DNA from 2 places in the Nesterenkonia populi genome. Region 1 is predicted to be linked to the other one. Evidence: riboswitches for the same ligand, from Rfam matches in the RefSeq annotation. Region 1 holds a riboswitch; the other holds the start of a gene.

The links. Region 1 has a riboswitch for S-adenosylmethionine ahead of FWJ47_RS00505 (PLP-dependent transferase). Riboswitches for the same ligand answer to the same signal wherever they lie in the genome.
Region 2: it holds a riboswitch for S-adenosylmethionine, as region 1 does, so the genes downstream of both, FWJ47_RS04055 (ABC transporter ATP-binding protein) here and FWJ47_RS00505 (PLP-dependent transferase) in region 1, are expected to answer to the same signal.

Annotation. Positions count from the first base shown of each region.
Region 1 is NZ_VOIL01000001.1:108,919-114,217, forward strand. Features, by position in the region: gene pucL (factor-independent urate hydroxylase) at 1-286, opposite strand, end outside; gene uraH (hydroxyisourate hydrolase) at 330-653, opposite strand; gene uraD (2-oxo-4-hydroxy-4-carboxy-5-ureidoimidazoline decarboxylase) at 714-1,208, opposite strand; gene FWJ47_RS11970 (hypothetical protein) at 1,300-1,446, opposite strand; gene metX (homoserine O-acetyltransferase MetX) at 1,508-2,620, opposite strand; gene FWJ47_RS00505 (PLP-dependent transferase) at 2,693-3,814, opposite strand; SAM riboswitch class IV at 3,888-4,003, opposite strand; gene FWJ47_RS00510 (FAD/NAD(P)-binding protein) at 4,038-5,299, opposite strand, start outside.
Region 2 is NZ_VOIL01000001.1:851,505-856,803, reverse strand. Features, by position in the region: gene FWJ47_RS04065 (HAD family hydrolase) at 1-655, shown strand, start outside; gene FWJ47_RS04060 (endonuclease/exonuclease/phosphatase family protein) at 698-1,687, shown strand; SAM riboswitch class I at 1,759-1,860, shown strand; gene FWJ47_RS04055 (ABC transporter ATP-binding protein) at 1,872-2,723, shown strand; gene FWJ47_RS04050 (aliphatic sulfonate ABC transporter substrate-binding protein) at 2,815-3,870, shown strand; gene FWJ47_RS04045 (ABC transporter permease) at 3,942-4,736, shown strand; gene FWJ47_RS04040 (acetate--CoA ligase) at 4,761-5,299, shown strand, end outside.

The sequences.
Region 1 (5,299 bases):
CGGTGAAATGCTCCCCCAGGGTGAGCAGGAACTCCTCCGGTGTGGTGATGCCGTACTTCTTCGCGAAGGCGTAGACGGTGTTCTTCTGGGTATCGGTGGCGATCACCTCAGCGTTGCCGCCGTGGACATAGCAGTCTCGGTAGTCGCCGCGCAGGAAGCTGGTGACGTTAAGATCCTGGAGGGTGTGCACTTCGGTGTCCCGGTTCACCCGGACCACCCGCACCTGGGCCTTGCCGTACTGGTTGGGCCCCAGGACGATCTCACTGCTGCGGACGACGTCGGACATTGCGGCTCCTTGAGGGACTCGGGTGCGAAAAGGCGGGCGCGGCTCAGCTGCCGCGGTAGGTGGAGTAGGCGAAGGGGCTCAGCAGAAGGGGCACGTGGTAGTGCGCGGCGTCGCCGACGTCGAAGGTGATGACGACCTCGGGGAAGAAGGTCTGCTGCCCGCGGGCGGCGAAGTGCTCCCCGGTGGCGAACCTCAGCTGGTAGGCCCCGGGATCGAGCGCTTCCGGGCCGAGCTCTCCGATGCGCCCGTCCTCATCGGTGGTGCCCACGGCGATCTGGTCCCCGTTCGGAGCGGCAAGGACGACGGCGATCCCTGCAGCGGGCAGGCCCGTGGAGTTGTCCAGTACGTGAGTAGTGATGAGGCTCATGGCCCCACTGTATGAAACGTGTGTTTCAGCAATGCAACGTCGTCGACGATGCTGCCGGAGTCAGTCGGTGATGGCCTCGTCGAGGCGCAGCAGCGCGATCTCGGCCAGCTGCTCGCGGCGGACGCGGTTCTCTGCCTCGGGGCTGCTGGCCAGGCGCTCGCGCAGCTGGTCCATCATCTCCTCAGGGGTGCGCCCTTTGGCGCGGATGAGGAAGATTCTGTCGAAACGCTGCTCATACTCCTGGTTGGCCTCGATCCAGGCGAGCCTGGCCTCCTCATCCTCGCTGAGGCCGCCCTGCTCGCGGCGGGAGGCGGCGGCCTCAGCGTCGTCGCCGGAGACCTTCTCGCCGATGCGGGGATGATGGGCCAGGGCGGCGTCGACCTCCTGGTCGGTCCAGCCCTCGGCGAGCTCGGCGGCGGTTTCCCGCAGATCGGCGACGGAGGCGTAGGGGCGGCGGGCGAGGATTCCAGCCCGCCAGGAAGGGATGGGCGCGCAGGTGCTCAGCAGCTCCCCGGCCTGCTCGACCGGCTCATCATTGAATGCCCCGAGTCTCACTGCTCCCCCTTTTCTGTCGAATCCCGCCGGGGGACAGCCCCGGGCTCCACCTTTCGTCAGCGGCCTTCGCCGCTGCCGCAGAGGACTGCGCTCAGCCCTGCTTGTCCTCAGCGGAGTCTGCGGTCTCGGGGGTGGTCTTCTTCCTTGGAACCACCGGGACTGCCCCGGTGGCCATGCCGCCCATAGCAACAGGGGCGGAGGCCGTGCTGCCGTTGGACTTGGAGCTCTTCTCAGTCATGCGACACACTTTACTCCACTGCGGCGCGGGTCACACCCCGGCTTCCGCAGGACGAAATGACTCAGAGGGCCAGTGCCTCACGCATCTCGTCCCCCAGCTGATCAGCACTGGTGAGGAACCCATCGTGGCCGATCGGCGAGGAGATCACATGCGCCTTCTCCGCGCCCGGGAGCAGCTCGGCGAGCTCGTGGGACTCATGCGGGTAGTAGAGGCGGTCGGAGTCCACTGCGACGACGAACGCCCGCGCCTGCACCTCAGCCAGCGCCTTCTGCGGCCCCCCGCGGCCGCGGCCGACGTCGTGGCTCATCAGCGCCTCAGCCAGGGTCAGGTACGCATTGGGATCGAACCGGGCCGCGAGCTTCTGCCCGTGGTGGTCCATGTAGGACTCCACCTGGTAACGGCCGGTGCGGGCCAGGCTCCGGGCGGAGCCGAAGGGGTCCTCGGCACCCTGCCGGGCCCGGCCGAAGCGCTCCTGCAGCTCGGAGCCGGTCCGGTAGGTGATGTGGGCGATCCGGCGAGCCAGCCGCAGGCCGGCCTCGGGCCGGGGGCCGGCGTAGTAGTCGCCGCCGCGGAAGTTCGGGTCGTTGCGGATGGCCAGCACCTGGGCCTGGCCGAAGGAGATCTGCTCAGCCGTCGACGCAGCTCCGCAGGCGAACACCCCGACGCCGCCCACCAGCTCAGGGAAGGTCGCCGCCCACTCCAGCGCCCGGGCACCGCCCATGGAGCCGCCGACTACGGCGTGCAGCCGGGGCACCCCGAGCTGCTCGAGCAGCCGACGCTCCAGGCGGACCGAGTCCCGGATGGTGACGAACGGGAACCGTGAGCCCCAGGGAACGCCGGCGCGGTCAGGCGATCCGGGGCCGGTGGAGCCATAGCAGCCGCCCGCCATCGCCGGGGCGATCACGAACCACCTGCCGGTGTCGATGGGGCGGCCAGGCCCGAGCAGGCCCTCCCACCAGCCGGTCTCCGGGTCCGCGCCGGTGGACGCCACGTGGGTGTCACCGGTGAGGGCGTGGGCGACGAGGATCGCGTTGTCCCCGGCCTCGTTGAGCTGCCCCCAGGTCTCGTAGGCCAGCGTCACCTGCGGCAGCTGTCCGCCGGTCTCGAACTCGAAGGCTCCCAGCTCGGCGGTGCGCAGGGCCCCGCCGGGACGGTGGCCGTAGTCGTTCGGCAGCGGGGCGGCGGGCCTGGCGGAGCCCTGGTGGGGCGCGCCGGCGGCAGGGGTCTGGGTCAGCACGGCTATACCCTAAGCCAGGGCCCCGGCGGGCGTCGCAGAAAGACCTGCGTGGGCCTCCAGGGCGGCGTCGAGGTCCGCAATCAGGTCATCGGCGTGCTCCAGGCCGATGAACAGCCGCACCATGCCCGGGCGGATGCCCGCGGCCTGCCGCTGCTCTTCGCTGAGCCGGGAATGCGTGGTGACCGCGGGCCGGCCGGCGAGCGCCCGGATGCCGCCGGTGCTGCTGCGCCGGGCGAAGACCCGCAGCGCACGCGTCAGCCCGTTCGCGGCGGCCAGCTGCTCCTCGACGCGGCGTCCGGCGCTGACCTCGAAGGACACCACCGCACCGGCCCCGGCGGGCAGGTAGTCCCGGGCCCGTTCGGCGCAGGGGCTGGCCTCCAGTCCGGAATAATAGGTCCGGTGCACGCCGGGGTGGGCCTGCAGGTGCTCCGCGACCCGCTGCGCGGTGCTGGTCTGCTGGCGGATCCGGGCGGCCAGGGATTCCAGCCCTCGGGTGACCTCCGCGGCGACGACGTCGGGCAGCCGGATCTGCTGCGGGTAGCCGTGGGGTGCCCGGGTGAGCTGCTCCCGGGGCGCGGGCTCCACGGTGCCGGCGTCGACGATGACGCCTCCGGCCTGGCCGCCGCGGCCTGCGAGCAGGTCGAGGCTGGTGTGGACGACCAGGTCAGCGCCCTGCTCGACCGGCCGGGCGAGGTAGGGGGAGGCCAGGGTGTTGTCGATGATCAGTGCGGCGTCGGCCTGCCGGGCGAGCTCGGCGACCTCGTTGAAGGCGAGCACGTCGCCGCGCGGGTCTGCGATGGTCTCGGCGAGCAGGGCGGCGGTGTCAGGGCCGAGGTGCGCGGCCCAGGAGGCAGCGTCGTCGGGGTCCTGGACCACCTCGGCCTGGACCCCGTACTGGGGCAGGGCCTCGGCGAACACCGCACGGTGACGGGCGTACAGGGATGGGGTGACGACGATGCTCGCCCCCGGCTCTGCCACGTGCAGCACCGCGAGGGCGAGGGCGTCGGGGCCGTCGGCGACGGCGCGTGCCTGCTGCCCGGACTCCAGGGCGGCGAGCGCCTGCTCAAGAGCGGCGGTGGGGGTGTCGGCGTGGTCGGCTGCCTGGAGCAGCCGGGTCTCAAACTCGGTCATGCAGGTTCCTCGTATGTTCTCAAGACCCGCACCTGCGAACAGCTCGGCCGGTGGGCCTGAGCTGCGCTGGGAAGGTCCGCGCTTGCCGGCCCCGGTCTGGAGTCGGCCAGGTCATCACCCGGGGCACCCCACCGCGAACTGGAGGGTTGCCGGCCAGCAAACCGGGGTTTGGCACTGGCACTCTTGACCTTGGGACAAGTCTGCCGGAAGTCAGCGCTCACATTCAAGTGCGACGTGCGGCGTCCAGGATGTGGGAGGCCGCGGCGTCAGCGTCGGCCAGGGTGCTGGCGGTGGTGCGCGGGCCTCCCCCGGCCTCCGCGGCGATGGCGGTGCCCCACTGGGCGGAGGAGAGCTGCAGGCCCAGCACATGGACGGGCTGCGCCTCGCCGCTGCGGCTGATCAGCCGGTGCGGACGTGGTGTGACGTCGAAGCCCTTGTGCTCGGCGCCGGCGAGGCTCGCCGGGCGGGCGAGCCCGCTGCGCAGCAGCCCCTGAATCAGCGGGGAGCCGGACTGGCCGACCCTGTTGGGCGGCATCATCGCCTCCACCAGGTGCTGTGCGGCGTGCTGGGCGCCGGCCACCTGCGGGGAGACTGCCGTGAACACGTCCTGTGCGGCGTCGATGGTGTAGACGGGGCTGGGCCCGAGGATCTCGACGACGCCGGCACGCACCAGCGCCGCCAGCTCCTCGGTCCGCTGGACCGGCGCGCCGGAGGCGAGTCCCTCCACCAGCGGCTCGAACCAGGCTTCCACCTGAGCAGCACGGCTGGTCGCGCTGATGCGCCCTTCCATCAGCAGGGCCTTGAGGACGAACCGGGCGGCATGGAGGGTCTTGACCGCCATCTTCTCCGGCGAGCCGCTGGCCGCCGCAGAGGAGGCGGCATCCTCCTCCAACCAGCTGAGCACGGCGGCCCGGTGCTCCTGCGCGCTGCCGAAGCCTGTGCCGGCGAAGGGCGCGGCGTAGGAACGGGGGTCGAAGCTGCCGTCACCGCCGAATGACCGATGGGTGGCCTGCACGTCGGCGAGGATGAGGGGCCAGAGCTGCTGCTCGAAGTCCAGCTGCCCGTGCTGCTGAGCGAGCTTCTCCGCGGCCTCGGGGGTGAAGCGGGTGAGCTCCGCGCCCTGCGGCACGAAGCCTGGGGCGTCTGTCTTGGCACGGTAAGGGGTGCCGCGGCGGGCGCCGGCCACCAGCCGAGGCTCCTGCCCGGAGGGGACGTAGCGCAGCCGCTGGCCCGGGGCGGCGCCGCGAACCTCCTGGAAGCTCCCGCCGCGGCCCACGGTGACGGCGATCATCAGGTCGAAGAAGTTCAGTCCCATGCCTCGGACCAGCACGTTCTCCCCGGCGGGCAGGGCGACGAGGTCCACATCAGTGGGGACAGCCGGCGGCTGGTAGTGGAGACCGTGCTGGGCGGCCTGCTCAGCGAGCGCCGCACGGGCGGGGTCGGTGCTGAGGTCCGCCTCCACGTGGCCGAGGCTGAGCACAGCGG
Region 2 (5,299 bases), 740 kb from region 1:
GTCCACGGCGGAGGGCCCGGTGGAGCTGGGCGTCTCCGCGGCGGTGTTCGACTGTGACGGGCTGCTGGTGGACTCCGAGTCGGTGTGGCTGGAGATGATCTCCGCCTGGCTGGCCGACCGCGGCGTCGCGGGTGCCGCCGCCGCTGATTTTCACGGGCTGTCGGTGGATGACACAGCCACGCGTCTGGCCGCGCTCCCGCAGGTGCGCGGCGATGCCGCTGCGGTCGCCGCCGAGCTCACCCGCCGCTACTCCCAGCTCCTTCAGGAGGGCACAGAGCCGATGCCTGGTGCGGTGGAGGTCTTCACCGGCTTGGCGAGCGCTGTGCCGACTGCGGTGGCCAGCAACGGCCTGCGCCCCGATGTGCGTCTGATGCTGCGCGCCTCCGGGCTGTGGGAGACCGCCCAGGCGGTGTGCACAGTGGATGAGGTCGCCTCCGGCAAGCCGGCCCCGGACCTGTACCGTGAAGCCTGCCGCCGTCTCGGCGTCGCCCCCGAGGAGGCGGCGGCCTTTGAGGATTCCGCCGCGGGCGCCTCGGCAGCGATGGCCGCGGGCCTGACGGTGGTGGGGGTCAATGCGGACCCGGATGTGTCTCTGCCCTGCCACCACCGCCTGACCGCCCTGACCGCCGTGGAGCTCGCTGCGGCCGCCGGATAGAGCCGTCGCGCGCCTCTCGCACCCAACCGTTACGGAGTCCCCTTGCCTCAGACCCCTCAGCCCACCCGCCGTCCTCAGGACACCCTGGCTGACGAGCCCGTCGACCAGCTCACCAGCCCGCAGGAGGCCGCCGCGGCCAAGCTTCGTGAGCTGCGGACCCTGCAGGTGTTCTCCTGGAACCTGTGGTTCGGCGGCCGTGAGATCGACGACGCGGCCGCCAAGCAGGCTGCGGTGCTCGAGGATCAGGACGCTGACATTGTGATGCTGCAGGAGTGCTTCGGCACCGCCGGGGTGCGCCTGGCCCGCCGGGCAGGGATGACTGCGGCCCAGCAGGACTTCAACTGTGCGGTGCTCAGCCCCAGCCCGATGCGGCTGCTGCCCACGGACACTGCTCCCTATGCGACTGCGGCGCTGGTGCAGACCCGCGCCGGGGCTGTGCTGGCCTGGTCGGTGCACCTGGCCTCCCCGGACTACGGCCCGTATCGCGGGGATGAGCTGCCGCATGCTGCGGAGGAGGTGTTCGGCCAGCCGGGTGAGCAGGAGCGCACGGCACAGGCGCAGCAGATCCTCTCCGAGACCGATCAGCTGCTGGAGGAGCTCGGCGAGGTGCCGGTGGTCATCGCCGGGGACTTCAATGTGCCGTCCTCCTTGGACTGGAACGGCGAGCATCGCCCGTCGGCCCGGTGGCCGGCCCCGCGGCTGTTCATGGAGGCCGGCTTCGCCGACGCGTTCCGTGAGGCCCACCCGGACCCTGCCCAGGCTCCGGGGCTGACCTGGTCGCAGATCGAGGATCCGGAGACGGAGCCGCGAGACCGCATCGATTTCGTGTTCGTGCGCGGGCTCGAGGTGGTGAGCGCTGATCATCTGGGCGGGGCGGCCGACGACGCCGACGCACCAGCTGACCCGGGCTTCACCGAGTACGGGGGCGCCGCTCGGCACATCCCCTCCCAGCGGCAGAACGCCTTCCCCTCGGACCATCTGGCGGTCCGTGCCGCCCTGCGCCGCTGGGGAGGCCGGCCCCCGGGGGCCTGAGGCCGCAGATATTACGTTTGTGACTGTCCCTCTTTGTGCACGCCAGGGGCTCTCGCGTACAGTCTTGCGGGTATCCATCCGGAGCGGCTGAGAGATCTGGCTCGATGACGCCGCAGCAACCACTGCAGAGCACTCATCTGCGGGCTCGGTGCTAATGCCAGGAACGATGGGAGTGAATTCTCGCATGACCTCTTCTGCCACCCTCGAGGCGCCTGCGGCAGCCCCTGCCCCCCAGTCCGCCGTCGCCGAGGCGACCGGCCGCTACTCGCTGAACGTCCGCTTCGACGGCGTCGGCCGCAGCTTCGGCGGCCGCACCGTGCTGCGGGACGTCAGCCTCGAGATCGCCCCCGGCGAGGTGCTCGCCATCCTGGGCACCTCCGGCTGCGGCAAGTCCACCCTGCTGCGGGCGCTGGCCGGCCTGGACACCGGGTTCAGCGGCGAGCTGACCATCGCCGGGGAACCGGTGAGGCCCTATGACGACCGCACCGCCGTGGGCTTCCAGGAGCCCCGCCTGCTGCCCTGGCGCTCCGTGCGGAAGAACGTCCAGATGGGCCTGCCCCGCGGCCTATCCAAGGCTGAGGGGGAGGCCCGGGTGGATGAGCTGCTGGAGCTGGTCGGCCTGGCCGACCGGGCCCGCCTGAAGCCCCGTGAGATCTCCGGGGGCATGGCCCAGCGGGCCTCCCTGGCCCGGGCCCTGGCCCGCCGCCCCGGGGTGCTGCTGCTGGATGAGCCCTTCGGGGCGCTGGACGCTCTGACCCGCCTGAAGATGCAGGACCTGCTGCTGGACATCCACGCCCAGACCGGAACCACCGTGCTGCTGGTCACCCACGACGTCGACGAGTCCCTGCAGCTGGCAGACCGAATCCTGCTGCTCGGCAGGGACGACCGCAGCGCCGGCGACCCCACCGCAGCGGAAGGCGCTACCACCAAGCGTCTGCTGGCCGTGCCGGGGAGCCGGCCCCGTGATCGCACCTCCGCTGAGCTGGCGGACCTGAAGTCCCAGCTCTACGCCGGCCTCGGCGTGGCCGCCCACTGACCGTCCCGCACGGCTCCCATCCTCACGCTCTCTGGGCCTGCCCCGGGCAGGCCCGCCCCCATGACCTGCTGACACCGCGAAAGGCCCACCTATGCCCACCTCCTTCTCCCGCTCCGCCCAGTCCGTCACCGCCCTCGGCGCGGCCGCCCTGCTGGCGCTGTCAGCCTGCGGCGACGACTCCGACGGCGAGCTGGACACCCTGAACATCGACTTCGCCACCTACAACCCGCTCTCCCTGGTGATCCTGGAGCACGGATGGCTGGAGGAGGAGCTCGAGGAGCTCGGCACCGACGTCACCTGGATCCAGTCCCACGGCTCCAACCGGGCCAATGAGATGCTGCGCGCCGACGAGCTGCACGTGGGCTCCACCGCCGGCTCCGCGGCGCTGCTGAACCGTTCGGTGGGCGCGGATGTGCACACCTTCTACGTGGAGTCCCAGCCGGAGTGGGCGGCCCTGGTGGCCCGCCCGGAGTCCGGCATTGAGGGCCCCGAGGATCTGGAGGGCGCCTCCGTGGCCGCCACTCTGGCCACCGACCCGTTCTTCTTCCTGGCCCGCTCACTGGAGGAGGCCGACCTGTCTCTGGACGACGTCGAGGTGCAGGCCCTGCAGCACGCCGACGGCCGCCAGGCCATGGAGAACGGCGACGTGGACGCCTGGATGGGCCTAGACCCGATCATGGGCGACGCCGAGCTGGCCGGCGCGGAGCTGGTCCACCGGGACATCGACTTCAACACCTTCTCCACCATCAACGCCACCGCGGACTTCCTGGAGGACTACCCGGAGGTCGCCCAGACCGTGGTGAACGTGTACGAGCAGGCCCGCCAGTGGGCCGTGGAGAACCCGGACGAGACCGCTGAGATCCTCGCCGAGCACGCCGGCATCGAGCTGGACGTCGCCGAGCTGGTCATCAGCGAGCGGGTGAACTTCGACATCAGCCCTGTTCCCGGCGATGACCTGCACACCTCCCTGGAGCCGGTGGCCCCGTTCTTCGTGGAGACCGGCGACGTCGACTCCGAGGAGCAGGTCCAGGACGCCCTGGACGAGCTGTTCTGGCCCGAGTACGCCGAGGAGGCTGAGGCCACCGACGCTGAGGGCGCTGACGACGCCGCGGAGCAGGCCGAGATCGAGGAGGACGAGGACGCGTGAGCCAGACAGTCCAGCAGTCTCCCGACGCGGGCACCGCGAACAGCACGGCGTCCTCCCTCGCCGCGGAGCAGATGGCCACCGGCAAGGCGAAACCTGCCCGCAGCGGTGGCCTCAACGGTCCCGTGAAGGTGGTGGTCGGCGCGATCGTGCCCCTCGCGCTGCTCGCCGTGTGGTGGCTGGTCACTGACGCTCTTGAGATCTTCACCCCCGTCCAGCTGCCCTCTCCCCTCGCAGTCTTCGAGGCCGGGCAGGGGCTGCTCGAGTCGGGGGCGCTCTTCAGCCATGTGGGCATCTCGGTGCAGCGTGTGCTCGTCGGCTTCGCCCTGGGCGCGGGCGCAGGCCTGGTCCTGGGCTCCCTGCTGGGCCTGTCCAAGGCGGCCGACGCGCTGCTCCACCCCACAGTGGGAGCCTTCCGCGCGGTGCCTTCCCTGGCCTGGGTGCCGCTGATCCTGCTGTGGGTCGGCATCGGTGAGGACGGCAAGTACCTGCTGATCGCCATCGGCGCGTTCTTCCCGGTGTTCACCTCGGTGCACTCGGCCCTGCGGCATGTTGACCCGCAGCTGGTGGAGGCCGGGCGGGCGTTCGGCTTCCACGGGGTACGCCTGCTGACCACGGTGCAGCTGCCCGCCGTCGTGCCTCCGGTGTTCTCCGGGCTGCGGCTGGGTCTGGCGCAGTCCTGGCTGTTCCTGGTGGCGGCGGAGCTGCTGGCCGCCGCGGAGGGCCTGGGCTTCCTGCTCACCGAGTCGCAGAACAACGGCCGGGTGGACCGGCTCCTGCTGGCGATCGTGCTGCTGGCCATCCTGGGCAAAATCACTGACGCGCTGCTCGGCCTGGTCGAGCGCAAAGCGCTGAACACCTGGGCCTGAGAAGGCCTGCGAAGGAGGTCCGCATTGCCGAAGCCCGCTGAGCACCCGCTCTTCGCCGACGTGCACGCCTGGCCTGAGCCTACTGACCATGCCGGCCGGCTGGCGCACTGGGAGCGCGCAGCGGGGCTGCTGGACTGGGAGTCGGAGTGGCACAGTGTGCGCGCCTGGGAGCCGCCGAACCCGGAGGCGCGGCGCGGGCCGGTGATGCGCTGGTTCGAGGGCGGGACCCTCAACGCCGCGGTGAACTGCGTGGACCGGCATGTGGACGCCGGCCGCGGGGAGAAGGTCGCCCTGCATTTCGAGGGCGAGCCGGGCGACCGGGAGTCAGTCACCTACGCGGAGCTGCGGCGCCGGGTCAGCAAGGCCGCCAACGCCCTGGAGTCTCTCGGGATCGGCCATGGGGACCGGGTGGTGGTCTATCTCCCGGTTCTGGTGGAGACCATCGTGATCACCCTGGCCTGCGCCAGGATCGGCGCGGTGCACCAGCTGGTGTTCGGCGGCTTCTCCGCCGAGGCGCTGCGCTTCCGCGTGGAGGACACCGGCGCGAAGCTGCTGGTCACCAC